4 regions of the Paenibacillus sp. FSL M7-0420 genome follow, and region 3 is predicted to be linked to each of the others. Evidence: riboswitches for the same ligand, from Rfam matches in the RefSeq annotation. Region 3 holds a riboswitch; each other region holds the start of a gene.

Region 1 (5,853 bases), 3.6 Mb from region 3:
GCATTTATTCGTATGCTCGAACCCAGGCGGAATCAGCAGAATATCATCCCTGTTCACAATGAATTGTTCATGTTCCATCCTTGTCTCTTGAGCCCCATCCAGCACAATTAGAATCTCAAAGGCATGGTGGGATTCTGTAGTCATGCTCCAGTCGGCAGGAACAGTCTGTGTATGTGCGCCAAAAAAACGTATATTCCAATCAATGCGCGGCAGTAGCAGCGTCTGTGTGCCTGTGAGATGGCTATTCATATGTTCCAATGGACAGCACCTTCCTTTGATTTGGGTAAATGTAGCTGTAATCATCCCATCGCATAAGTACGTTAGTAGTTATTATAATATACATAGACAACAGGAAAAGGGTAAATAATATGGCTAAACAGCGAAGGGAAGCAGAAAAATGATGAAGATTAACAATCCTATTATCCCTGGTATGGCACCAGATCCCTCTATTATTAGAGTGGATGATGTGTATTATATTGCGACATCCTCGTTCCATTGGAATCCCGGCGTTCAAATTTTCAAATCAACCGATTTAGCCCATTGGACGCTGACAGCCTCCGTATTAAGTAAAGGTGAAGTGAATTTGAGGGGGACCAATACTCCGGCCGGGATCTGGGCGCCGCATCTATCCTACGATCCTAGGGCGAAACGGTACTGGTTAGCCTATTCGCATATGTTAAACATGGCAGGCCGTGAATTTAATTCGGATTCCTATGCCATGTGGGCAGAGGATATCCATGGACCTTGGTCGGCCCCCATCTATCTGACCTCCATTGGTTTCGATCCGGCACTCTTCCATGATGAAGACGGTAAGCACTATGTGTCGATCCTTGAATGGGAGACCCGTGAAGGGTACCAAGCCCCTGGACATATTGTGATTGCTGAATTTGATTTGAATGAGGGTAAAATGGTTGGGAAGTGGCACCGGGTGACGCAAGGCTTCACCAGCCGCGGTTGTGCTGAAGCACCGCAGATCTATAAATATAGAGATAGGTATTATCTTTTATTAGCTGCTGGCGGAACTGGTTATGCTCATGGTGTTGAGCTGGGACGTGCGGAGAATATTTTTGGTCCCTATGAACCGCATCCGTCGGGAGAGCCGATCATCACCTCCTCGCCGCGCCATCTATTTTCACTTGGGAATCCGGATGCCGGGCATTTTGAGATGTATAATCCAAGTTCAATTATGCAAAAAGCAGGTCATGGCTCATTAGTTCAAACCCAAACAGGCGAATGGTATATTGCTCATCTCATGTCACGCCCTGTGAAAGGAACGCTAATGAATCCATTAGGCCGTGAAACCTCTATTCAAAAAATGCATTGGACAGAGGATGGCTGGCTGGAAATGAAGGATGGATCGAATGTAGCGAAAATGGAAGTTGAGGGGATGACAGGTGTTGAATTAGAGACGGGTGGACTCTCTCATGACGTATTTGATGATTTTAATCAGGAGAAATATGATCTTCATTTTCTGACTCCGTACCGGGACCAGCAAGCGGCATGGGTGAATACGGTTGAACGTCCGGGTTGCTTACGCATTCATGGAGAGAATTCTTTTTTCTCGCAGATCCATCCGGCGATTATGGCCACGCGTGCAACTTCCCTTCATTATGAAGTGCAAACCAGGGTGGAATTTCATCCCGATCACTACTCGGAAACGGCAGGTCTGGGGCTATACTATGATTCGAATAATTGGCTGTACGTTCACTTGACCCACTCCGAATCAGAGGGTACCGTTCTATACGTACTTCAGGCCAAGCTGGGAGAGCGCATCGAGCTGGTCCACAATTACATTCCAGTCCCTGAAGAGACAGCGGAGCTCAAGCTTATCTATAATGCAGGCATCGCGAGTATCCTTTACCGCTTCGGGGATAACGGGGATTGGCAAGCTTTTGTAGAAAATATCGATGTTCTCTATTTGTCGGATGAAGGCGTGAACGGGGAGCCGGGGGAGATTGGCGGATTTACAGGCTTGTTCAATTTCATTGGTTCCGTGGATGCTCACCAGCATGACTCCTTCGCTGATTTTGACTATTATGGCGTGAAGAATTACTAGCCAAGGACGCCCTGCGTTCTTCCGCCCGGGTGTGCCCGGAGCCGTGGTGAACTGGTGAAAACGCCGGAGATGGTGTACCTTAGTAGTATTAGTCTTTAGGAGTGGTGAATGGTTGTGAAGAAAAGTAGACAAACCCCCGTGCTGGTCGCGGCTTCTATCCTGCTCATTATTGTCAGCAGCCTGATCCCGTCGGATCAGTCGACTTGGCTGGGTGCGTTACAGACCCTTCTGCTGGGAGCCGGACTGCTCGGCTGCTGTATGGCTTTTTGGCGGTTTGCCAAGGGCGGCAAGGGCGGCAAGGGCGGCAAGGGCAAGAGCTGAGTTCTATGTAGTGAACGGCCGGCGGAGACAGGAGCAGTGCATGGGATGGTTAGCTATGTAAGGTGAGCCAGGCACTGTATGGGTGCTGATGCTGAGAGTCAAGGATTAAGTCGCGGCGGATGCTGCGGCTTTATTTGATAGAATTTATATGTTTGGGGTCCCCGCAAAGTACCTGAGTCATCACCTACGCTAAAGCCCCACTTTGTGGGGGGATTTTGCGGACTCAGCGGCCCTTATTTTGTGAAAAAGACTGATTATCTTCCCGGAGCGGACTGAGAGGACGCTAAAGGGCTGTATGGAGCGCAAAATGAGGCAAAATTGGTTCATTAAGCGCCTCTCAGTCCGCATGGCCTTCGGAATGGTCCCATTTGCTGAAATAGCGGATCTGTAGTCCGCATGGTCCGCTATCCATCTCCTTTTGTCGCATCCGTACCCTATTTCCGCCACATCCAACCAATTCCGCCACACTCATTCCTATATTCCGCGTATCCTGCGTTATTCCCAGTCTCACCCCGCTGAAGGGCGGTGGACCGCAGGCAAGGCTGAATGTGCGGCTGCCATCTGTTCGCGTATTCCTCTAAGCTGGGCCTTTAGCTCGGGAATGCTGCACTCCAGAATCTGGCTGATGTCGGGGAGGGGGAGCTGGATGCCGTACCATAAGGCACTGGCAACGTGATCATCCCAGTTAAGCAGCGCAGAAGCATATCGGCTGCGGTCGTGGGTGAGCATGGCACACTGGCGGATGCACTCTCTGTAGGCAGCCGCAGCAGCGCCGTCACCTGAGAGGCTGCCCTTCAGCCATAGTGGATGGAGTGCTACGAAGGTGGCGATTGCAGCTTGTTCGGCGCGGGCGCCTTGCTCCAGCAGCAGGCAGCTAAGCGCATAGACGGGACCGCTATATTGCTGGGTGTAGGGGTTGAATCCGGCAGCGGCTGTTAGTTTGGGCGATAAGGGGTCAGGCATGTGGTCACGTTCCTTCCTGAATCTATACTGTGCAGTTCATTCCAGCGCGCAAAAAACCGCAGGCAGAGGAGGACCTCTGCCTGCGGTTGGGTAACAGGCTTAAGACGCCTGGCACAAAAGCGTGGCGGATCAGGGCTCTCTCCTTACGCTTACGAGGTTAGCTGTCGGATTCGGACGGTGAGAGTCGCCCTACCTGCCGGAGACCTGCGCGTGGCATTCTCCTTCGGATTCACCCCAAGTCGGCCTGACGGCCGGATGGTTCCCCCGTTTTCCACATGACGGAAATTCAGCGTGCATGCATATGCTCATTTTCATGAATGCATTCATTTGCTTTCAACACGAATCATACTCTCTTCAGAGGGGGTTTGTAAAAATGGAAAAGAGTGCTATTCGCCTTGTTTTCAGCAAATGGCTGACTGGTTATGCAAATGGAAGCGAAAACTCATATATGTAGCAGATTATCTGCCATTTATCTCGCTCAATCGCCGTTTTTTATTTTTGGCAGACGGCGGCGGAGAAGAAGGGTTCCCCCATGTATCAGCTCACCACCAAAGCGGCCCATTCTGATTCTTCCAGGCAATCATCCGCTTCATCTCACGAACGGTTCCTGTTGTAATCTCATAGTCGCTGCGTTCAGTGGCATGAAGGTCCAGGAAATGCAGCATCCCTCCATAAGTCCCCACGGCCAGCATGGTCTCATCCGGATTGACAGCTAATCCGGAAATGGTGCTTCCGGCATAATAACGCCACAGCTCCCGCCCCTCTACATCAACGAGCCTCAAGTAGCCATAGGCATCGCCAATGACAACACCGTCCTTCAGCGCTGCCGCCGCATACACCCGGGCTTCCCCGTTAACGACCGGATATTCCTGATCTGGCAGGAGCTTGCCTGCTTCTAGATCTTCAAGGGACACGGCAAGAGTAACGCCATTGTAGAAGTGGCAGGCATTGTACCATACACTATGCTGGTCCTTCGTAAATATAGTATAGTGCGGGTAACTGGATTCCGGATTGAATAAGTGAACCTGCCCTGAAGCTGTGTCATATAAAAGATGATCACTGCCCTGGCTGCCATAGGCAATCCATCTTCCATCCGGAGAGACAGCACCATGCGGCATGTCGATCTCAATATGCTCCATCTCATCTGCTTTATATTCTTCGAGGTCAGGATGCAGCAGCTTCACCTCCCATGGCTTCTCCTGCGATTGCTGGACCAGGATAATCCCCTGACTTGTAACAAGCAATAACGCTTGACCGCCGTTAAAAGGAATAACTTGCTCCAAGGGTAACTCCTGATCCAGGCGGTCTATGTTCAAAACGGTAAAGTCCGGGTCCAGCGCTTGAATCGTTCCATTCAGCTCCCGCCACGAAAGCTCGGCCACTACTTCTCCCTGTAATGCGCTGTTCATGGATTGCAGAATAGTAATCCCTTGCGTGCCCGCGAGTGCATAGAACTGATTGTCAGGAGATGCCCCAACCAGGCTAAATTCGTCGAATACGGAAATAACATCCTTATGTACAGCCACAACTGCATTCTTCTCCCAAGGTGAGCCGGTGCTGAACACTACAGCATCATCACTTATGAAATGGATACCGCGAATCGCCTGCATCTCCTTCTGAAAGTGCCCGGAGAGCGGCCACGTTGCCGCCGGCAATTGCTCCCGCAGCTCAGCAATCTCACCGTGCTCATTAGCTCCTCGAATCATCTTATAGATTTTGGCGGCGAGGGCCCCGCGTGTATCCTCTGCGGGTTCATTTCCCGCTGTGTCCCAGCCTTCTGTCAGACCCTTATGTACGAATTGATTGACGTCGCTCACATAACGCTGTCCTTCTTCACGCCATTTGGCGGCATGCTCATCCTGTAGCCATTTCAAAGGATCAAGCCTCCTTTTCCAGATATATATAAATATACAGTTATTTCATCGATGAATCGCAAAAAAAAGGCGCTGCTCCCGTTGAGAGGACAGCACCTTTGCGTATATTACAGAACAGCAGCATCCATAAGCTCCTGAAGCTCAGGGAGATTGAAGCCCTTGACCGCCCGGTCCCCGGATACGGTGACTGGAATGCCCATGAAGCCCAGCTTCTCCACTTCCTCCTGATAGACGGAGCTGGTCATCACATCCCGGACCTCGAAGGGAATGCCCTTGCTCTCCAGCAGCTGCTTCACCTGATTGCATTCGCCGCAGCCGGAGGTCGAATAGACAATTACGTTCGCGCTCATTGTTCCACTGCTTCCTTTATCGCTTTTTGGGTAATCTTCCAGTGTGAGGTGTTCCAGCGGACCTCGCTGTCCTCCAGCAGGAAAATCTGCGGGGATTCATGCTTGATCCCGAAATCCTCAGCAATCTGATTGGAGACAGGACGGTCTTCGATCACATGAACCACGGCTGCAGGCGTATCTGAATGCTGTGCATAGGCCTGGAATTCCTCGTTGGCCTTGGCGCTGATCGGGCAGGTGGTGCTGTGCTTGAAGAGCAGTTTTTTGCCGGGCTGCCCGATATATTGCTGTA
Region 2 (5,853 bases), 1.1 Mb from region 3:
GCATTTGCAGCTCCTGAACCAGCTTGCCCAGAATTGGCATGGAGATCTTCTCAGACGGATTCTTCGTCTCAGCGACCAGCAGCAGCGGGCCGTTGAAGCCTTCGCCGAACCCTTTGGAGATGACATCATAGCTCTGGCGGGCCGGAGTATCCAGGTTCGCCGAGGCGCCGGATGGAATACCCAGCTCCATCTTGGTCACTGGAATGGCAGCTGTGCCAAGCACCAGCACCACCAGCACAATGATGGCCCAACGGTATTTCACCGTGGCATTTGCCCAGCGGTGCGAGAAGCTGTGCTGCGCTTTGGCGGCGGCAGTGGTGTTCTTCGTCCGGGCTTTGGCGGTTACGATCCGTTCACCGACCAGTCCGAGCAGCGCAGGCAGCAGGGACAAGGCCAGCAGGACGTTAATCAGAACACTGGCCGCAGCCACAAGTGCCATTGTCGATAAGAAGCCGATGCCAATGACGAGCATGCCGCACAAGGCGATAATAACGGTCAGACCGGCGAAGAATACGGCACTGCCTGCGGTGCCCAGTGCCCGGCTGGCTGCTTCGGCTGCGCTTAATTTCTCATCCAGGATCAGACGGCGCTGCCGGTTCACAATGAACAGCGAGTAGTCGATCCCTACCGCGAGACCGATCATCACGGCAAGAACCGGTGTAATATCGTTCATCTGGATCAGGCTGCCGAGGGCAAAGGCACCTCCGACGCTGATGCCGACTCCGAGAAGCGCGGTCAACAGCGGCAAGCCTGCAGCGACAACCGAGCCCAGCGTCAGGAACAAGACGACGGCAGCAACGGCTACGCCGATAGCTTCCGTGGAGCCGATGGCTGGCATGCTTTTGAGCGAGTCGCTTGGAATCGCGGTAATGCCTGAACCGGACTGTTCCACCTCGGTTACGGTATCGATGATCTTATCCGGCACCTCCGATGGCAGAGAGGTCTGCTGAACCGTGAACTGGAACTGGAATAGGGCAATACTGCCGTCAGCCGACAGCATCACGCCGGGAACCGGAGCGCCTTCGGCAATCAGCGGACCGAACGGCATCGCCTGCGCAGCAGCAGCTTGACCAGCGGCGGCGGAAGGATCAGCAGCGGTTTGACCAGCGGCAGAAGGATCGGCAGCGGCTTGACCAGCGGCGGCGGAAGGATCAGCGGCGGATTGGCCGGCAGCAGCGGAAGGATCGGCGGCAGCTTGACCAGCGGCGGCGGAAGGATCGGCAGCGGCTTGGCCCGTAGCGGCGGAAGGATCAGCAGCGGCTTGACTAGCGGCGGCCGCTGCTTGTGCTGCGAGCTCTACAGGGTTTATGACATATTCCATGTTGTATACATCATTAATGGCCTTCAGCAATAGTGCGGACCGCTCAGGCGTATCCAGACGTTCGCCGTCCGGTGCAGTGAAGGCGATACTAGCCTGGCCTCCGGCTGCAGCGGGCAGCTCTTTTGTCAGCTTATCCAGCACTTTTTGCGACTCTGTGCCTTCAATTTTCATCTCAGAGCTGGATTGAATGCCATTGACTCCAATCAGGGTGCCTACAACTCCGAGTACAATGATCCAGACTGCAATGAAGGCCCAAGGCTTGGCATAAGCCGATTTCCCTAAGCGGTATAGAAAGGTAGACATGTAGTGGTTTCTCCTCTTTATCTGTGAATTTAGAAGCCGTTACGTAAATAAGCAAACATAGAATTCAGGTATTGTTCAAACGGCATGGCATCGGAGCCTTCACTCAGCTGTTCGCCCGGCAGCATGACATTCAGCCGTCCGTCCAAGATAGGCACGAATGCCCCATAGACGGCACCTACCAGCAGGTGGGTATATCCATCGGCATACCGTCCACGGGTGAACTGCTCCAGTGTCTCCTGGGCTGTGATCTGCAAATGCCGGAAGACATTGAGAATGTAAGGCTCCAGAGACGGATATTGATTCGCCAGGGAGACGAACTGCCGCAGCTTATGCAGGAACTCCGAGGTGAATTGCAGCTTCAGCAGGTTGTACAGGACATCAAGCGGTGTAGCATCCGGCGGTTGACCGGCCAGCGTGTTATTCGCTTCTTCTTTCTCTTTGGCAGCAATATTGCCAATGAAATAGGCGGCCACTGCTTCTTCCTTGCAGGAGAAGTAATTGGCAAAAGTCCGCCGGGAATACCCGGCCTTCTGAACAACATCGTCAACAATGAAGCCATCCATGCCATGCTCAAGCGCAAGCTCGAAGGCCGCTACGGCTAGGGCGTAGAAGGTGGCTTCCTTTTTTTTGTCCCGCAAATTCAGTTTGGAATTCAAATTTCAATGGTCCTCCTTTCTTCAAAAGTTAAAGGCGCTATAGAATCTATAGGTTCTATTATTGCTCAAAGGGAAAGATTGCACAATGAGCATCAAGTGACGGAAATGTGAATATTTCAAATTTTGAGTAGTGGGATGGGGAAGAAAGGTGGGGGGGTAAGGTTTATGAGAAGTAGGATAGAGGAAAGTGATGAGGATGTGAGTGGGAGTAGAAGAGTAGGTGAGTAGGTGAGTAAGTGAGTAGGTGAGTAAGTGAGAAGTTAGTGAGTATAGGAGTAGAAGAGAGAGTAAGTAGAAGAGAGAGTAAGTAGAAGAGAGAGTAAGTAGAAGAAAGAGTGAGTAGATGAGCAGATGAGCAGGGGAGTGGGCGTAGGAAGAGAAGTAAGTGAGAGGAAGAGTAACGTTGGTGTAAACAGACGATAGCAGGAGCAAATCGCCGGGCGGTTAAGAGCCGAACTGAAGAATGCGCCTTCATTCCCGAAGGGACAGCATTTTTGACTTCTTTTGTCATCCGTGAGGTTTTACATTAAATGGCTACAGGCGTAAGATTCAATCAACAACCGAATGAAATGACACTGTTCTTGAAATGGCTGAATTCCGTAACGGGAACGGGGGAACCAACTGGTGCAGGCGGCTTAAGGATGGGCTGCTGAGTACCCGGGGTGAATCCTTGCCAGCGTGATACTATGGCTCTGGTGAGGTAGGGCAATCTCGCTGCCCGAATCCGTCAGCTAACCCCGTAAGCCTCGAAGAGAGAGGATGAGCGCCATGATCGATTAACCGACCACGGAGAGCCCTGCTGCTGCTGTGGTCTTTTTGCTGTGCAGGTGAGGGATAAATCCCTCTGATTGCGGAGGAAGTGTGCTGGAGGTGGAAATGAGAAGGATAAATCCCTCAGATGCAGCCGAAAGTGGGCTGGAAGAGGAAATGAGAGGGATAAATCCCTCAGATGCAGCCGAAAGTGGGCTGGAAGAGGAAATGAGAGGGATAAATCCCACTGATTGTGCTGGAAGTGGGCTGGATGCGGAAATGAGAGGGATAAATCCCACTGATTGCGCTGGAAGTGGGCTGGATGCGGAAATGAGAGGGATAAATCCCACTGATTGCGCTGGAAGTGGGCTGGAGGTGGAAATGAAGAGCACAAGTGCACCAGAATCCCAGGAATGTTGGCTAAACGAGCAAATGAAGAGCACAAGTACCTCTGAATTCCAGAAAAGTTGGCTAAACGAGCAAATGAAGAGCACAAGTGCACCTGAATCCCAGGAATGTTGGCTAAACGAGCAAATGAAGAGCACTAGTGCTCCTGAATTCCAGGAAAGTTGGCTAAATGAGCAAATGAAGAGCACAAGTGCCCTTGAATCCAATTGCGCCTCTGCCATACACAACCAGGCAGCCTAAAGTGGAAATTAGGGGCAATAGCGACAAGTGGAAGTGAAAAAAAGACGTATAACAACAATAATTAGTCGGTTTATTCATCCTCATACTAGTCAGTTACCGTATCACCAATCCATTGAAAGGAGGGGGTTACCATCGCTACTGTATTTATCGTCTGCTTTTGGGTTGGACTTCTGCTTATTCTCAGTGGCAGTATTCATGGGCACGGCTTGGAAGGCCACCTGCATGTCGGGGGAGGCGATGCCGGGGGGCCTGGTTTTCTGCCGATTCTTCCGCTGATGGTGTTTGTCACCGTCTGGGGCGGCACGGGGTATCTGCTTGTCCAGTTCAGCGGGATGCAGCTGTTCGCCGTGGTACTGGTCTGTACCTTGATCGCCCTGCTGCCGGGCATCCTGCTCTACACGGTGCTGGCCCGGGTGATGACCCGGTATGACAGCAGTATGAGTGAACTTGATTATGACCCGGCAGGCCAGCTCGGCTATATCAGCATCGCCGCAGCGAATGGGGCCGTGGGAGAGATGAAGTATGTGCTGCACGGGACCATGCGCTCCATCGGCGTGCGTGCCGAATCCGGCCAGTCGCTGTTGCGGGGCGATCGGGTGATTATTGTGAAGACGGATAAGGGGATCGCAGCGGTCACTTTGTTCGAGAGGGAAATGGAACAAAACTAACGGGGAGTGTCGGAGCAAATGTTAATTTTATATGTAACCGGAGCTATTGTTGTTGTAATTCTGCTGGCGTTAACCAGTATTGTGACCGCGTATAAAAAGGTTCCGCCCAATCAGGCCATGATCGTATACGGTCTCGGCGGCAAAAGAGTGGTCCAGGGCGGCGGGACATTCGTTATCCCCGGCTTCCAGAACAATAAAACCATCTCCATGATGCTGATGAGCTTCGATGTGATCCCGGCGCAGGCCATGTTTTCCCGCCAGGGCATCAAGCTGAACCTGGAGGCGGTCGCCCAGATTAAGATTAAAAGCGATCCAACCGCTATTCTCACAGCCAGCGAGCAGTTCATTGACCGGCCGGAAGAAGACCGAGAGACAATTATTCTGCATTCGGTGGAGGGTCATCTGCGCGGCCTGATCGGCCAGCTCACCGTAGAATCTATCCTGAAGACCCCTGACGAGATCAACAGCAAGATGCGGGAGACCTGCTCGGAGGACCTCGACAAGATGGGGCTGGAGGTGGTCAGCTTCACCATCAAGAAGATTACCGACGACAAAGGGTACATCGACAATATGGGGGTGCCCGAGATTGAGCGTATCCGCCGCGATGCCAGTATTGCCAAGGCTGAGGCCGAACGCGACATTCAGATCAAGCAAGCCGAAGCGGAGAAGGAATCCTCCATTGCCAAAGCCAATGCCCATCAGGCGACCATAGAAGCGGGAACCGCCGCCCGTGCGAAGGAATCCCTGTTCGAAAAGGAGTTGAATATTAAGCAGGCTGATTTCAAGCTGGAGACCGAGGTGAAGAAGGCGCAGGCGGATCTGGCGTACGAATTGCAGCAGAATAAGATCAAGCAGTCACTGGTTACGGAACAGGTCAAGATCACACAGATGGAGGCCGAAGCCAACCGCACAGTCCGGGAGATCGAGGTTGAGCTGAGACAGCGGGAGCTGGAGGCAACGGTGATCAAGCCTGCCCAGGCGGAGAATCAGGCTACGGTTATGCGGGCGGAAGCTGCCAAGCAGCGGCAGATTCTGGAGGCGGAAGCCGAAGCCGCTACGACGACTAAGCGCGGGCTGGCAACAGCCGAGGCGGAGCTGGCAAAAGGCAAGGCGAATGCGGAGATCGTCCAGCTGGCCGGAGCGGCGGAAGCGGGAGCGCTGCAGAAGAAGGCCGAAGCATACAAACAGTTCACTCAAGCCGCCCTGACCGTGGAATTCCTGAAAATCCTGCCCGAGCTGGCTGAGAAAATCGCCTCCCCGCTGGCCAAGGTAGACAAGATCACCGTCATCTCCCAGGACGGGGCTTCCTCAGGCGTGAACAAAATCACCGGCGATATCGCCAAAATCATGGCCCAGGTGCCTGAGCTGACCAAGACGCTGACCGGCATGAACGTAACGGAGGCGCTCAGCGGACTGCTTGGCCGGGAACAGGGGCAGGAACAGGAGTAGGCGTTAGTCGTTAATAAACCGCCAGCAAGCCGCCTTCCTGACTGCATCTTTCCACAAA
Region 3 (5,853 bases):
CGATACTATACAGCGAACGGGATGAAGCGGCCGTACGGGATGCCATAACGCGCGCTTCACGGGGGCAGTCCTCCAAGCTGGAACTGAAGGTACGGAGCAAAGGCGGGGAGCAACTGATCTGTAGTGTCACTGTCTTTCCTTTGCTGCATCATACGGAGCAGTGGGTCTATATTGTGGCCGAGGATGTGACTGCCCTGATGAAGTATCAGTATGAGCTGCTGGAGGCCAGGGATGCCGCGGAGAGTGCTGTGACGATGAAAAGCGAGTTCCTCGCCACCATGAGCCATGAGATCCGCACGCCGCTGAACGGCATTATCGGTGTCAACCAGCTGCTGTCCGAGGAGATCAGCAATCCTGAGCATCTGGAGCTCCTGCGGCTTCAGAGTACAAGCAGCCACGCTCTGCTGCATGTGATGAGCGATATTCTCGATATCTCCCGGCTGGAGGCGGATGGCCTCTCACTGAACAAGGATACTTTCGGGCTGAAGGCGCTGCTCCAGGGCTGTATGGACCTGTTCATGGTGAGCACACAAGACAAGCCGTTATCTCTGGAGCTTCTGATCGAGGAGGGACTTCCCGACAAGTTCACCGGGGATGCTGCGCGTATCCGCCAGATTCTCATCAACCTGATCGGCAATGCGGTGAAATTCACGCCATCCGGCACGGTAACGGTTAAAGTGGAGTCCTATGGCGTCAGGGAGACCGCTCAGGCGCTGCAATTCATGGTACGCGACACCGGCATTGGCATCTCACCGGATAAGCTACAGCTGCTCTTCCAGTCCTTCTCGCAGGTGGACGGGTCGCATACCCGCAAGTACCCCGGCACGGGTCTGGGCCTGGCGATCTGCAAGAAGCTTGTAGACCTGATGCAAGGAGAAATCTGGGCAGAACCGGCAGAAGGGGGCGGCACACAATTCTTCTTCAGAATTAAGCTGCAGTCGCAGGAGCATTCCCCGGAGGTATTTTTCGGCAAGGATACAGGGGAAGGGGAGTCAGCAGAGGAGAATGAAGCCGTATAAGACAGCGATTGCCAACAAGAGAGTTAACATTATATAATTTGAAAGTAACTATTCTTTTATCACGATAGTCCTGAGGACGGAAAGGAACTCTCTTTGAGCAAAACAAAAAAGAACAATGTCACGGCTCCCCAGATGAGCAAGCAGGAGAAGCGCAGGGCAGAACAGGAGCAGCAGAAGCAGAAAACGAGAATTCTTATCGTGAGTACGGTGGCCATCGTCATTATTATTTTTGTAGGCTTATTCATGCTTGCTTCCAAGGATTCTTCGCCTGCAGGCTCAGACAGCAAGCCTGTTGCCTTCAATTACAGTGAAATGATGCGGCTGGGCAAGGAGGATGCTCCGGTCAAAATTGTGGAATTCGGCGATTTCAAATGTCCGGCATGCGCCCAGTTCACCGGTGTCATCAAGCCGCAGATCGTTCAGGGCTATGTAGATCAGAATAAAGCAGCCTTCTATTTCGTGAATCTGGCCTTCATCGGCAAGGATTCGAGAACGGCCTCCCTGGCAGCCCTATCGGTGTATCATCAGAACCAGGAAGCGTTCTGGAAGTACTTCGATGCGATCTATGCCAATCAGGGGAATGAAGAGGAGGAATGGGCTACGCCTGACTTCCTGGTGAGTCTCGCCAAGCAGCTGGAGCTGCCGGTGGATTATGACCTGCTACGCAAGGACATTGACGAGCGTACTTATGTAAATGAGCTGGAGCGGGATATTCAGGTGGGCACGGATGCGGGTGTAACGAATACGCCATCCTTGTTCGTGAACGGAATCAAGGTGAATGAGCCTTTCAATATGGAGGCGATTGACGCCCAGATTCAGGCAGCAACAGCAGCAGCGGGAGCAGGGGCCGCCCAATGACCGCCTTCTCTGCCTTCTGCCGGCGTAACTGTCTCTACTTGGCCTGGTTCGTCTGTGTGGTGGCTGTAGCGGGAAGCCTGTATCTCAGTGAGGTCCTGCATTACGAACCGTGCAGGCTGTGCTGGTTCCAGCGGATCTTCATGTACCCGCAGCTGTTCCTGCTGGGAATTGCCACCTACCGGGCGGACAAGCGGATCATTCCTTATGTGCTTCCGCTCAGCCTAATCGGCGGCTGCATCTCGATTTATCATTATGCGGAGCAAAAAATTCCGGCGCTCAGCAAGGTGCTTCCCTGTACCATCGGCGTACCGTGCAATAAGGATTATCTGAATTGGTTCGGTTTTGTAACAGTCCCTTTGCTTGCACTTATAGCCTTTGCCTTAATCTCCATTCTGCTCTGGACAGGACGCAAAGAAGAGCCTGCTGAGTAAGAAGCTGACGGGCAGAAGGAAGAGAAGAGAATACCCTTAATTTTAGCAAAAAATAATATGCAAAAACCCTGTAAAATCACGTGTTAAAGGGATAATGAAAGAGAATGAAAGATCAAGACATACCGGATGATGGATTTGGTTGTTTTGAGTGCTTTTCATTCTTTTTTCATTTGTTTCCACGCTTTACGGAAGACGTGTTGTAGCTTAATATTAGTCCTTGTGAGAAGTTGAATATGCGCTGAATTTTCCGGAAGGAAAAACGGGGGAACCACACTTTGGCCAAGGCCAAAAGGGGTGAATCGGAGCGGGCCGCAAGGGCCTGTAACCGTAGGGCTACCACAGTCCGAATCCGCCAGCTAACCTCGTAAGCTACAAGTGGGATAATGACCATGCACATTAGGCATGCGGATCATTTCCGTATGCTTATTTTGGTGCCTGCATTTATGAAATCCACTTATGAAAACAGCGCAGGGAAAGCCCATTTCAACTTAACCAAGAGAGGAACTGTTACTACAATGGTAAGCAAGGTAAAACGACTATTGATCGGGCGTCCGATGAAGTCGAACGAACTCGATCATGAAAAGTTATCCAAGGTGAAAGCACTGGCTGTCCTGTCTTCTGATGCGCTCTCGTCTGTAGCCTACGGAACAGAACAAATTCTGATTGTACTGGTGGCCGCCGGGTTCACCGCTATCTGGTACTCTTTGCCAATTGCATTAGCCGTATTGGGCTTGCTGGCCATTCTGATTCTATCCTACCGGCAGACGATATTTGCATATCCGCAGGGCGGTGGTGCTTATATTGTAGCCAAAACCAACCTCGGGGTTCATACCGGCTTACTGGCCGGCGGCTCTCTTCTGGTGGATTACATTCTGACGGTGGCGGTAAGCGCCTCGGCGGGGACGGATGCGATCACTTCAGCTTTTCCAAATCTCCATAATCATACTGTCCTCATAGCGGTATCTGTTATCGTGCTCTTAACGATTGTTAACCTGCGGGGAGTGACCGAATCTGCCTCCTTCATCGCTATTCCGGTCTATCTGTTCGTTGTTTCCATCTTCGTGCTCATCATCTCGGGGGTCTTCAAATATATGACCGGCGGCGCCCATGCCCATGTTCCTGAGATTGGCTCGGCGGTATCGAACGTGAGTATGTTCCTGCTGCTGAAGGCCTTCAGCTCCGGCTGTTCGGCTCTGACGGGGGTTGAGGCAGTCTCTAATGCCATTCCTAACTTCAAAGCGCCGGCGGAGAAAAATGCAGCCAAAACGCTGATGCTCATGGGCCTCATTCTCGGGGTAATGTTCACAGGTATTACGCTGCTCGCTTACTGGTACGGTATCATGCCTGATGAGAAGGCTACCGTGGTCTCACAGATTACCGAGTCTACCTTCGGCCGCGGCGGACTGTACTTCTTCATTCAGGGGATTACGGCGGTTATCCTGTTCCTGGCAGCCAATACGGCGTACTCGGCCTTCCCGCTGCTGGCGTTCATGTTCGCCAAAGACAAATATCTGCCCCATGCCTTCATGGTGCGCGGCGACCGGCTGGGCTTCTCCAACGGCATTATTTTCCTCGGTGTCATGTCGGCTGTGCTGGTAGCGGCGTTTCACGGGAATACGGAAGGACTCATTCCATTATATGCAGTAGGGGTATTCATTCCGTTCACGCTGTCGCAGCTTGGCATGATGGTCCAATGGTACAGAACGAAGCCGAAAGGCTGGCAGAGCAAGTTCGCCGTCAATACGGTGGGGATGCTCACTACATTAACGATCACCCTGATTTTCATAATCACTAAATTCTCCAGCGTGTGGATGGCCTTCATCTTCCTGCCGGTTGTTATCATCGTGTTCCACCGGATTCACCGCCATTATATGAATATTGCCGATCAGCTGCGGATCTGTCCAGCTACCGATAAGCCTTGTATCAAAGGAAGCACCGTAGTCGTTCCGGTCGCCGGTGTGACTCGCGCTGTACTGCATTCGATCAGCTATGCGAAGTCATTGACGGATAATGTGGTCGCTGTATATGTAGGCTTCGATGAAGAAGAGATTCACAAGATGGAGCAGAAGTGGGAGGAGTGGAACCCCGGCGTACGCCTGATTGTCCTGCGCTCCCGCTACCGCAGCATTATCCGCCCGCTGGTGAAGTTCATCGATACAGTAGAGTGGAAGACCTCTTCAACGGATCATATTACCGTCCTGATTCCGCAATTCGTGACCAAGCACTGGTGGCAGGCGGTGCTGCATAATCAGACCAGCCTGTTCATCCGCTCCTATCTGATGAATCAGAAGGACATTGTCATCGCCACGGTTCCTTTCCATCTGCATAAATAATATAGAAGATTATAGGAAGACGGCTGTTTCTGCTTGATGCGGAGACGGCCGTTTGGTCGTTATTATAAGTTATTGGTTGACATAGAGAATGAGAATCAATATCATCAGTATAGACAAGCTGAAGGTAAAAGGACTTTTGCCAATCATGAAGACAACATACAGGAGGGGTATTTTAATGTTTTCGTTCAACCTGCAAGGATCAAGAAGCGGGAAGCTGGCGGTGGCCGGACTTATGACTACAACACTGCTGCTGTCCGCTTGCGGAAATAATAATAGCAACGCAGGCAGTAACGGTGGAGCAAGCACCGCACCTGCAGCAACCGTGGAAGCGACTGCGGAGGCCACTGCGGTACCTGCAGCAACTGCTGCACCCGCTGTGGAGAAGACCGTAACGGATGCCATGGGACATAAAGTGACCGTTCCCGCTAATCCGCAGCGTGTAATTGCTTCTTATCTGGAGGATTATCTGGTAGCACTCGGCGTGACTCCGGTTGCGCAGTGGTCTACGAAGAACGGTACTCAGGCGTACCTCGCTGCTGAGCTTAAGGACGTTCCGCCGATCAGCTATGATCTGCCGCTTGAATCCGTCACCGGCTTCATGCCAGATTTCCATATCGTGCAGTCGGAAGGCTCGGTTCAGAATGGTCTCTATGACCAGCTGAACAAAATCGCACCAACCTATGTACTGGGCGACGAAGTCAGCAGTGACTGGCGCGCGGCTACGCTCAAAATCGGTGAGCTGCTTAATAAAACACCAGAAGCTGAGAAGGCTATTGCAGACTATGACCAGAAAGCGGCTTCGGCCAAAGCGGCTGTCTCTGCGGCGATCGGAGATGATTCAGTAGCTGTTCTGTGGCTGGTGTCAAAGAACTTCTTCATCGTGGACGAGACCCGCAGCAGTGGCGCAGTATTGTATGGCGATCTTGGAGTGAAGCTCCCGAATCTCGTGACCGATATTCCTGCGGAGTCCAGAGCCCCGTGGAACCCGATTTCACTTGAGAAATTGTCCGAGCTGACTGCAGAGCATATCATTCTGGTGAACAGTGACAAAGCGGACGGAGCAGAGATTACAGACGGGGCGGTCTGGAAGGGAATTCCGGCCGTTAAGGCAGGGAATGTTCACGAATTCGGCAAAGATACCAGCTGGCTGTATAGCGGTCCTATAGCCAATTCCAAGACTATCGATGATATTCTGAGCAGTTTTGTAAAATA
Region 4 (5,853 bases), 3.6 Mb from region 3:
GACCCGCTAGAGGACAAGGCCCCTATGGAGACAACAGGAATATCTGATCAATAGAAAATGCCCGTGCAAGGATCATTCGTTATCCTCGTCACGGGCATTATACATTTAGAATAAGGAGCATGGTGTGAGTACAGGTTGCGGATTATTTCTTCTCGGCCAGCCATAGGGCTACATTCGCAATCTCTTCAGGGGCCAGCCTGTCTTTGAAGGGGGGCATCTGTCCGCGGCCCTTGGTGACTATGCTGTAGATCTGAGCTGCGTCATGCGAAGCGCCTTCCTGCTGCAGGCTGGGCCCCGCCCCGCCCTGAAGCTGGTCACCGTGGCAGGAGATACAATTGGCCTTCACTGTGGCTTCTGCGCCCGCAGCGTCCAGCACAACCTCCGGCATGGTCGGTTTGTTCTGTTCCGCCACCTCGGATTTCCCGGGTAAGGTAAACATTAAGATTACTGCAAAGGCACAGGCGGCAAAAAACAAACCGCTCATGATCCATTTCTGCATCTGCATCCGTCCCTCCATGTAAGCTGCTGACTCCATTATAGCGGATGGTGAAGCGTTATCATAGTATGTGTGTCAAAAAAATGAACACAAATGATCCATTTTTTTGAAAACACCTCATTCTCCGGTGCTATTCCTCATAGACCATGCAATAAAAAGGCTTATTGCCCGTCGGGGTACGGCGCTCATAGGTATCTGTTATGGTGAACCCGCATTTCTGATAGGCGCGGATGGCGCGCTGGTTCCAGGTCAGCACCTCCAGATCGATCTCGCGTTCCGGGTAACGGGTCTGTGCTGCCTGCACAATAGCCTTCATGAACAGATGCCCCATTCCATGACCGCACAGATCGGGCCGCATTCCGACTCCAAGCCGGACTATCCCCTCCATCGGAAAGAGCTGGGCGAAGCCGCACAGAACGCCTTGTCCGTTCACTACCGACACATATTGCTCGCTGCGCAGCTGCGGGTCTCCGAACTCCACGCCCAGCGCCTGCATCTGCTCCCAGGACATCCAGCCGTAAATATTATACGGAGGCTTGTAGCTCCACTCACAGATCTCAGCGGCATGCTGCGGCTCCATAGGCACCACGTAAAAGGTTAGCGGGGAGCTAATCATTAGGGGAGGCCTCCTTCCAGGGGAAATCAATTTATACTTATCATTCTTTATATTAATTATATACAAAAACAGCGAGTTTCGACGCAAATTCCTTGCGGAAATACAGAAACTTGACAAACGCCAAAATATATTTTCCGAAAGTGCAGAATCGGTGTTTTACAAATATAGAGACGGGTAAGTAATTTTATAGACAAAAAAAGCCCTTCTCCAAGATTTCGGCAAAAATCTCGGAAAAGAGCGTTAGGTTACAAAGGATTATTGTACATCATCGTTGTCTTGGGAATCCGAAGCTACAGTCTTGTAGGCATCTGTACTCATGATTCGCTTGGCGCCAACGTAGCGGTTGACGTAATAGCTGTCACTCAGCGAACTGATGGTTACACCACGTGAGGAAGAGGCATGGGCGAATTCGCCGTCACCAACATAAATACCGACATGGGATACGCCCTTACCGCTTGTATTGAAGAATACAAGATCGCCCGGTCTCATCTCGTCACGGGATACAGCAGAGCCCATCTGATATTGGGAGCCGGATTGATGGGGCAGGTTAATGCCGATCTTATCAAAAACATACATTGTAAATCCGGAGCAATCAAACCCGTTAGTTGATGTACCGCCGGACACGTATTTGGTTCCGATGGCTTTGTCGATCACTTTATCCATTTTGGAATCCGCGAAAGCGCTTCCTGCTCCGATGGTGAAGATAATGGACAAGCTTAGTACTGCGGCTGCTAGCTTCTTCTTCAAAAGTAAATACCCCTTCCAATGCCTACGAGGTTAGCTTAAGGGTTCGGTTGAAGGTCCCCTATGACCCCTCTTAGAATAGGAGGTCAATTCACCCAAAGTGGTTCCCCCGTTTCCCTAATTCATTAGGGAACTCGGCACGACTGTTGATTAGGATTAGCGGTTCATTCAATACATGACAAAACCTTTGTTAAAAGCGATTCAATAATTACAAAAATGTTACTAAAAGATCACTGCGATAATTGTAACAAAGACTAAGGCGCTTGGCAATCACTTATAACATATTAATGCATCTTTTTTGCTGTTTTTTAGAGTTATAGCCCTTTCGAAAGACTCATATCTATGCGCAGGGGTTAATTTATATGATAATTTCTTTATTTTTGCAAGAAAATGCTGTTTCAAGGCTGCGAATTCGGTGTAAAAGGTAGAATAAGGAAAAGGAAAAACCCGGAAATGATTACGGCAATAATCATCCCGGGCTCGTATAAGTTACATTTAGTTGTTAGAGGCTGAAATATTCGGGGTATGCTTCAAGGGTTCAATCGTAAGCGACAGCTTGGTAGGCTGTTGTGCTCATTACTCGTTTGGCGCCAACGTAGCGGTTGGCCCAGTAGGACTGGCTCATCGAACTGATGGTTACACCACGTGAACTTGAGGACTGTGCGAACTTCCCGTTTCCAACATAAATACCGACATGGGACACTCCGTTACCCAGAGTATTGAAGAACACGAGATCACCTGAACGCAGGTTGCTCTTGGATACACTTGTTCCAACTTTGTACTGTGCTTTGGAGGTGCGGGGCAAGGTAAGCCCGACATTCTTGAACACATACTTGGTAAATCCGGAACAGTCGAAGCCGCTGGTGGTTGTGCCTCCGGTTTTATACGACGTTCCAATGGTTTTTGAAATCACAGTATCCATTTTGGAATCTGCGAAGGCACTGCCCGCTCCGAGTGTGAATACCATCACAAGACCCAGCGCTGCCGCGGTGCATTTTTTCTTGAAATTCTGACTAATCAAAAGATGTACTCCTTCCAGGGCCTGCGAGGTTAGCTTAAGGATTCGGTAGAAGGTTCCCCTATGACCCCTCTAAAGCGAGATCAATTCACCCAAAATATGGTTCCCCCACTTCCCGGTGCAGGGAATTCGGCGTTTTGTGCACCAGAACAGTGACTTATCGGCATAGCTTAAATTGCAATAGTTACGGAAGATTTTGCTTGAAAGATTACAACTTTGTTACTACTGATACAGCCATCATTGTATCAGAGGATTTAGCCTTTTGCAAATGCTTTTGTCCTCCGTTCAAGCAAAAAAGAGTCCTGCTCCCGGATAGAGGGGCTGTGACTCTCTTTAGTATGCCGCTTCAGCAGCTTATTATTGTGGAAATGATTTACTGGACCAGAGGTGGTACTGGGCAGCGATCCCCCACATATTGAACAGCGTGGAGGGCAGCGGAGCTGCCTGGCGGAGCATAAGGGCCGGCAACCCGGGATAGAACAGAGCAGAGGCGCTGCAGAGCAGAATGACGGCCAGGCTTCCCGCCCCCAGAACGATGGATATACCAATGGAAGGCAGCAGCACCTTCAGGCAGATCAGCAGCGAGGAGAACATACCGGTACCTGCGGTGTAGCCGAACTGCATATAGAGCAGAAGCTTGCGGACAAGGAAGAGATAGAGCAGCCAGCCCAGTACATAAGGCACCAGCTTGAGCAGGAGCTGTACATCGAGAACGCCGCTGAGCAGATGACGGTACATACGCGGAAGCAGCCAATAGAGCGGCAGGAGGGTTAGCGCCCATTCAACGAGGCTGAACACCAGCACCGGCAGCCCATATTTTCTCATTCCGGGAAAAAAGAACAGTCCCCGCGCTCCGGCGCGCTCCTGGTGAAGCTCGTGCAGCAGCCCTGCACGGATAAAGGGAGTCACCAGCAGCCTTAGCACTGTCAGCGCAAGCAGCATCCACAGCCAGTGCTGGACGGCGGGGTCGGTGCGCAGCGCGGTCTGCCCCTCGATATAATACAGCAGCCTGCCTATTCCGCTGCCGCCGGCGTTCGCATCCGGGTAGCGGAGCAGGACGGGGACAACCGCGCTTTTAATGAATTTGTACAGGAAATATCCCCAGAACAGCCGGTAGATAAATAGCAGGATCAATATATAGAACTGCTCTTTCATGCTGATCCAACCGCGGGCAATTGAGCTTTTCACCATTCCTTCACCTCACCAGACAAGAGTTCCGAGCAGGGTTTCAAGCAGAGTTGATGCACTAAGCGTCCAGCGGGAGAGTGTACGCGGCTCAAGCTCCGCCATTCTGAAATTATTAAGATGCCTGCTCTCCAGCAGAATGGAATGCCCCGGATCAATCTCTGCGGAGACCAGCGGCGTTTTATACGTTAATTCAAAGGAGGTAGCCTTACCCTCGCCATTCCAGTATTGCTGCACCGTGTACCCGTCTGCGAAGGTGAATTTCACGGGAACATCGGGGTACAGGCTGCCCTTATTGCTTACATCGACCACAGCGCTATAGCGGCTCCCCCCGCTGTCGCTGTTGTCCTGTTTAACCGTAAGCCTGATATCGTCAACTGCGAAGTCGGGTGCCCCCCCGCTATAGACATACCGCTCAAAATACGTCTGCCAGGATTGCTTGGTCACTTTCTCCACAACCTTCTGGAAGTCGGCAGTGGTCGGATGCTGGAAGCGGTATTTGCGGGCATAGGCGGCGAGGATGGCGTCCATATTCTTGGTCCCGGCGATGCGTTCGATATCCTTCAGCACCAGCTTGCCCCGGATGTATACATTGCGCGTGTAGGCATCATCTCCGGTGTATTTCCAGGTCTCCAGCTTAAGCGGCTGTGAAGAGGAGACCAGGCTGGACTGCAGCGGGAGGCTGGAGACCACACCGTATTCCTGTTCCATCAGCCGGTCTTCGGCATAAGAGGTGAAGCTCTCATCCAGCCAGGCTTCTTCGAATTCATTGCTGGCCACCAGGCCGTAGAAATATTGGTGCCCGATCTCGTGGATGATCGTGCGCTCCAGGGAGGTGCCCGGTGAAGTGTCCGTGGCGCCGAAGGCGGTAATCAGGGTCGGATACTCCATGCCTCCGGCCCCGTTGCCGGACTCCGGCGGGACAACAATCGATAAGGTGGAGTAGGGATAAGGGCCATACCACTTGCTGAATGCCATCAGTGCAGCCTCAGCCGCCTGGAAGTAACGCTCCTGGAGATGCTTATGCAGCGGGTCCAGATAGAGCTTAATCTTCACTCCGGGCACCTGCGGCGCGGAGAAGGCCTTCTCGGCAACCACGAAATCAGGCGATGCCGCCCAGGCGAAGTCGTGGACGTCATCTGCATAGAACTGATAGATCTTGCGCCCCTTCACAACCTTGGCGTCTCTCACCGGAAACCCGGTTGCGGCGACCTTATACTCGGGCGGGACAGAAATCGATACATTGTAAATTCCAAAATCACTGTAGAACTCGGAGTTGCCGTGATATTGATGCAGGTTCCAGCCTTCTTCCTTGAGTCCTCTTCTGCCGGCAGGCTCATAGACGCTAATCTTCGGAAACCACTGTCCGGCCATCACGAAGTCGCCAGCGGTTCCCATCCGGGCGAAAATTTTCGGCAGCTTGACCTCGAATTTAAGCCGTACCGTAACGCTCTCACCGCCGTTCACCGGCTGCGGCAGATGGACCTTGAGCAGTGTTCTGTCATTGACATTGCCGTCGTCCGGCTGCACATATTGGGTGCGCTGCATCAGCGAAATACCCTCGGAGGTCCGCAAATCTGTCAGGGTAATGCTCCCGTAACCCCCTGCAGGCATGGTATCACCGCGAAGCGTGCCCCCGGATTCCTTCATGAAGGTGGTGCCGGCGGATGAGAATGCATTGGGATACAGATGAAAGTAGAGCTCCTGGACCGGCTTTGCGCCCGGATGGGTCCAGGTCAGCGTCTCGGAGGCGACCAGAGTCTCCGCACCCGGCAGGAGCTCCACATCCATGTG

Evidence for each region. Region 3 has a riboswitch for cyclic di-AMP ahead of MKX51_RS16135 (APC family permease). Riboswitches for the same ligand answer to the same signal wherever they lie in the genome.
Region 1: linked by a shared signal. The riboswitch ahead of MKX51_RS01115 (hypothetical protein) and the one ahead of MKX51_RS16135 (APC family permease) in region 3 are both predicted to bind cyclic di-AMP.
Region 2: linked by a shared signal. The riboswitch ahead of MKX51_RS21110 (hypothetical protein) and the one ahead of MKX51_RS16135 (APC family permease) in region 3 are both predicted to bind cyclic di-AMP.
Region 4: linked by a shared signal. The riboswitch ahead of MKX51_RS31950 (C40 family peptidase) and the one ahead of MKX51_RS16135 (APC family permease) in region 3 are both predicted to bind cyclic di-AMP.

What each region holds. Positions count from the first base shown of each region.
Region 1 covers NZ_JBBOCJ010000001.1:250,741-256,593, forward strand. Annotated here, with positions in the region: gene MKX51_RS01100 (helix-turn-helix domain-containing protein) at 1-249, opposite strand, end outside; gene MKX51_RS01105 (family 43 glycosylhydrolase) at 398-2,056, shown strand; gene MKX51_RS01110 (hypothetical protein) at 2,171-2,377, shown strand; gene MKX51_RS01115 (hypothetical protein) at 2,885-3,340, opposite strand; cyclic di-AMP (ydaO/yuaA leader) riboswitch at 3,473-3,642, opposite strand; gene MKX51_RS01120 (WD40 repeat domain-containing protein) at 3,883-5,214, opposite strand; gene MKX51_RS01125 (glutaredoxin family protein) at 5,322-5,564, opposite strand; gene ytxJ (bacillithiol system redox-active protein YtxJ) at 5,561-5,853, opposite strand, start outside.
Region 2 covers NZ_JBBOCJ010000001.1:4,912,928-4,918,780, reverse strand. Annotated here, with positions in the region: gene MKX51_RS21120 (MMPL family transporter) at 1-1,624, opposite strand, end outside; gene MKX51_RS21115 (TetR/AcrR family transcriptional regulator) at 1,654-2,280, opposite strand; cyclic di-AMP (ydaO/yuaA leader) riboswitch at 2,859-3,041, shown strand; gene MKX51_RS21110 (hypothetical protein) at 3,157-3,678, shown strand; gene MKX51_RS21105 (hypothetical protein) at 3,885-4,346, shown strand; gene MKX51_RS21100 (flotillin family protein) at 4,365-5,795, shown strand.
Region 3 covers NZ_JBBOCJ010000001.1:3,816,501-3,822,353, reverse strand. Annotated here, with positions in the region: gene MKX51_RS16150 (sensor histidine kinase) at 1-1,019, shown strand, start outside; gene MKX51_RS16145 (DsbA family protein) at 1,113-1,877, shown strand; gene MKX51_RS16140 (disulfide oxidoreductase) at 1,874-2,308, shown strand; cyclic di-AMP (ydaO/yuaA leader) riboswitch at 2,535-2,695, shown strand; gene MKX51_RS16135 (APC family permease) at 2,824-4,641, shown strand; gene MKX51_RS16130 (ABC transporter substrate-binding protein) at 4,817-5,853, shown strand, end outside.
Region 4 covers NZ_JBBOCJ010000001.1:7,396,587-7,402,439, forward strand. Annotated here, with positions in the region: gene MKX51_RS31935 (4a-hydroxytetrahydrobiopterin dehydratase) at 1-10, shown strand, start outside; gene MKX51_RS31940 (c-type cytochrome) at 143-499, opposite strand; gene MKX51_RS31945 (GNAT family N-acetyltransferase) at 627-1,112, opposite strand; gene MKX51_RS31950 (C40 family peptidase) at 1,368-1,859, opposite strand; cyclic di-AMP (ydaO/yuaA leader) riboswitch at 1,864-2,006, opposite strand; gene MKX51_RS31955 (C40 family peptidase) at 2,395-2,823, opposite strand; cyclic di-AMP (ydaO/yuaA leader) riboswitch at 2,881-3,019, opposite strand; gene MKX51_RS31960 (hypothetical protein) at 3,232-4,065, opposite strand; gene MKX51_RS31965 (M1 family aminopeptidase) at 4,075-5,853, opposite strand, start outside.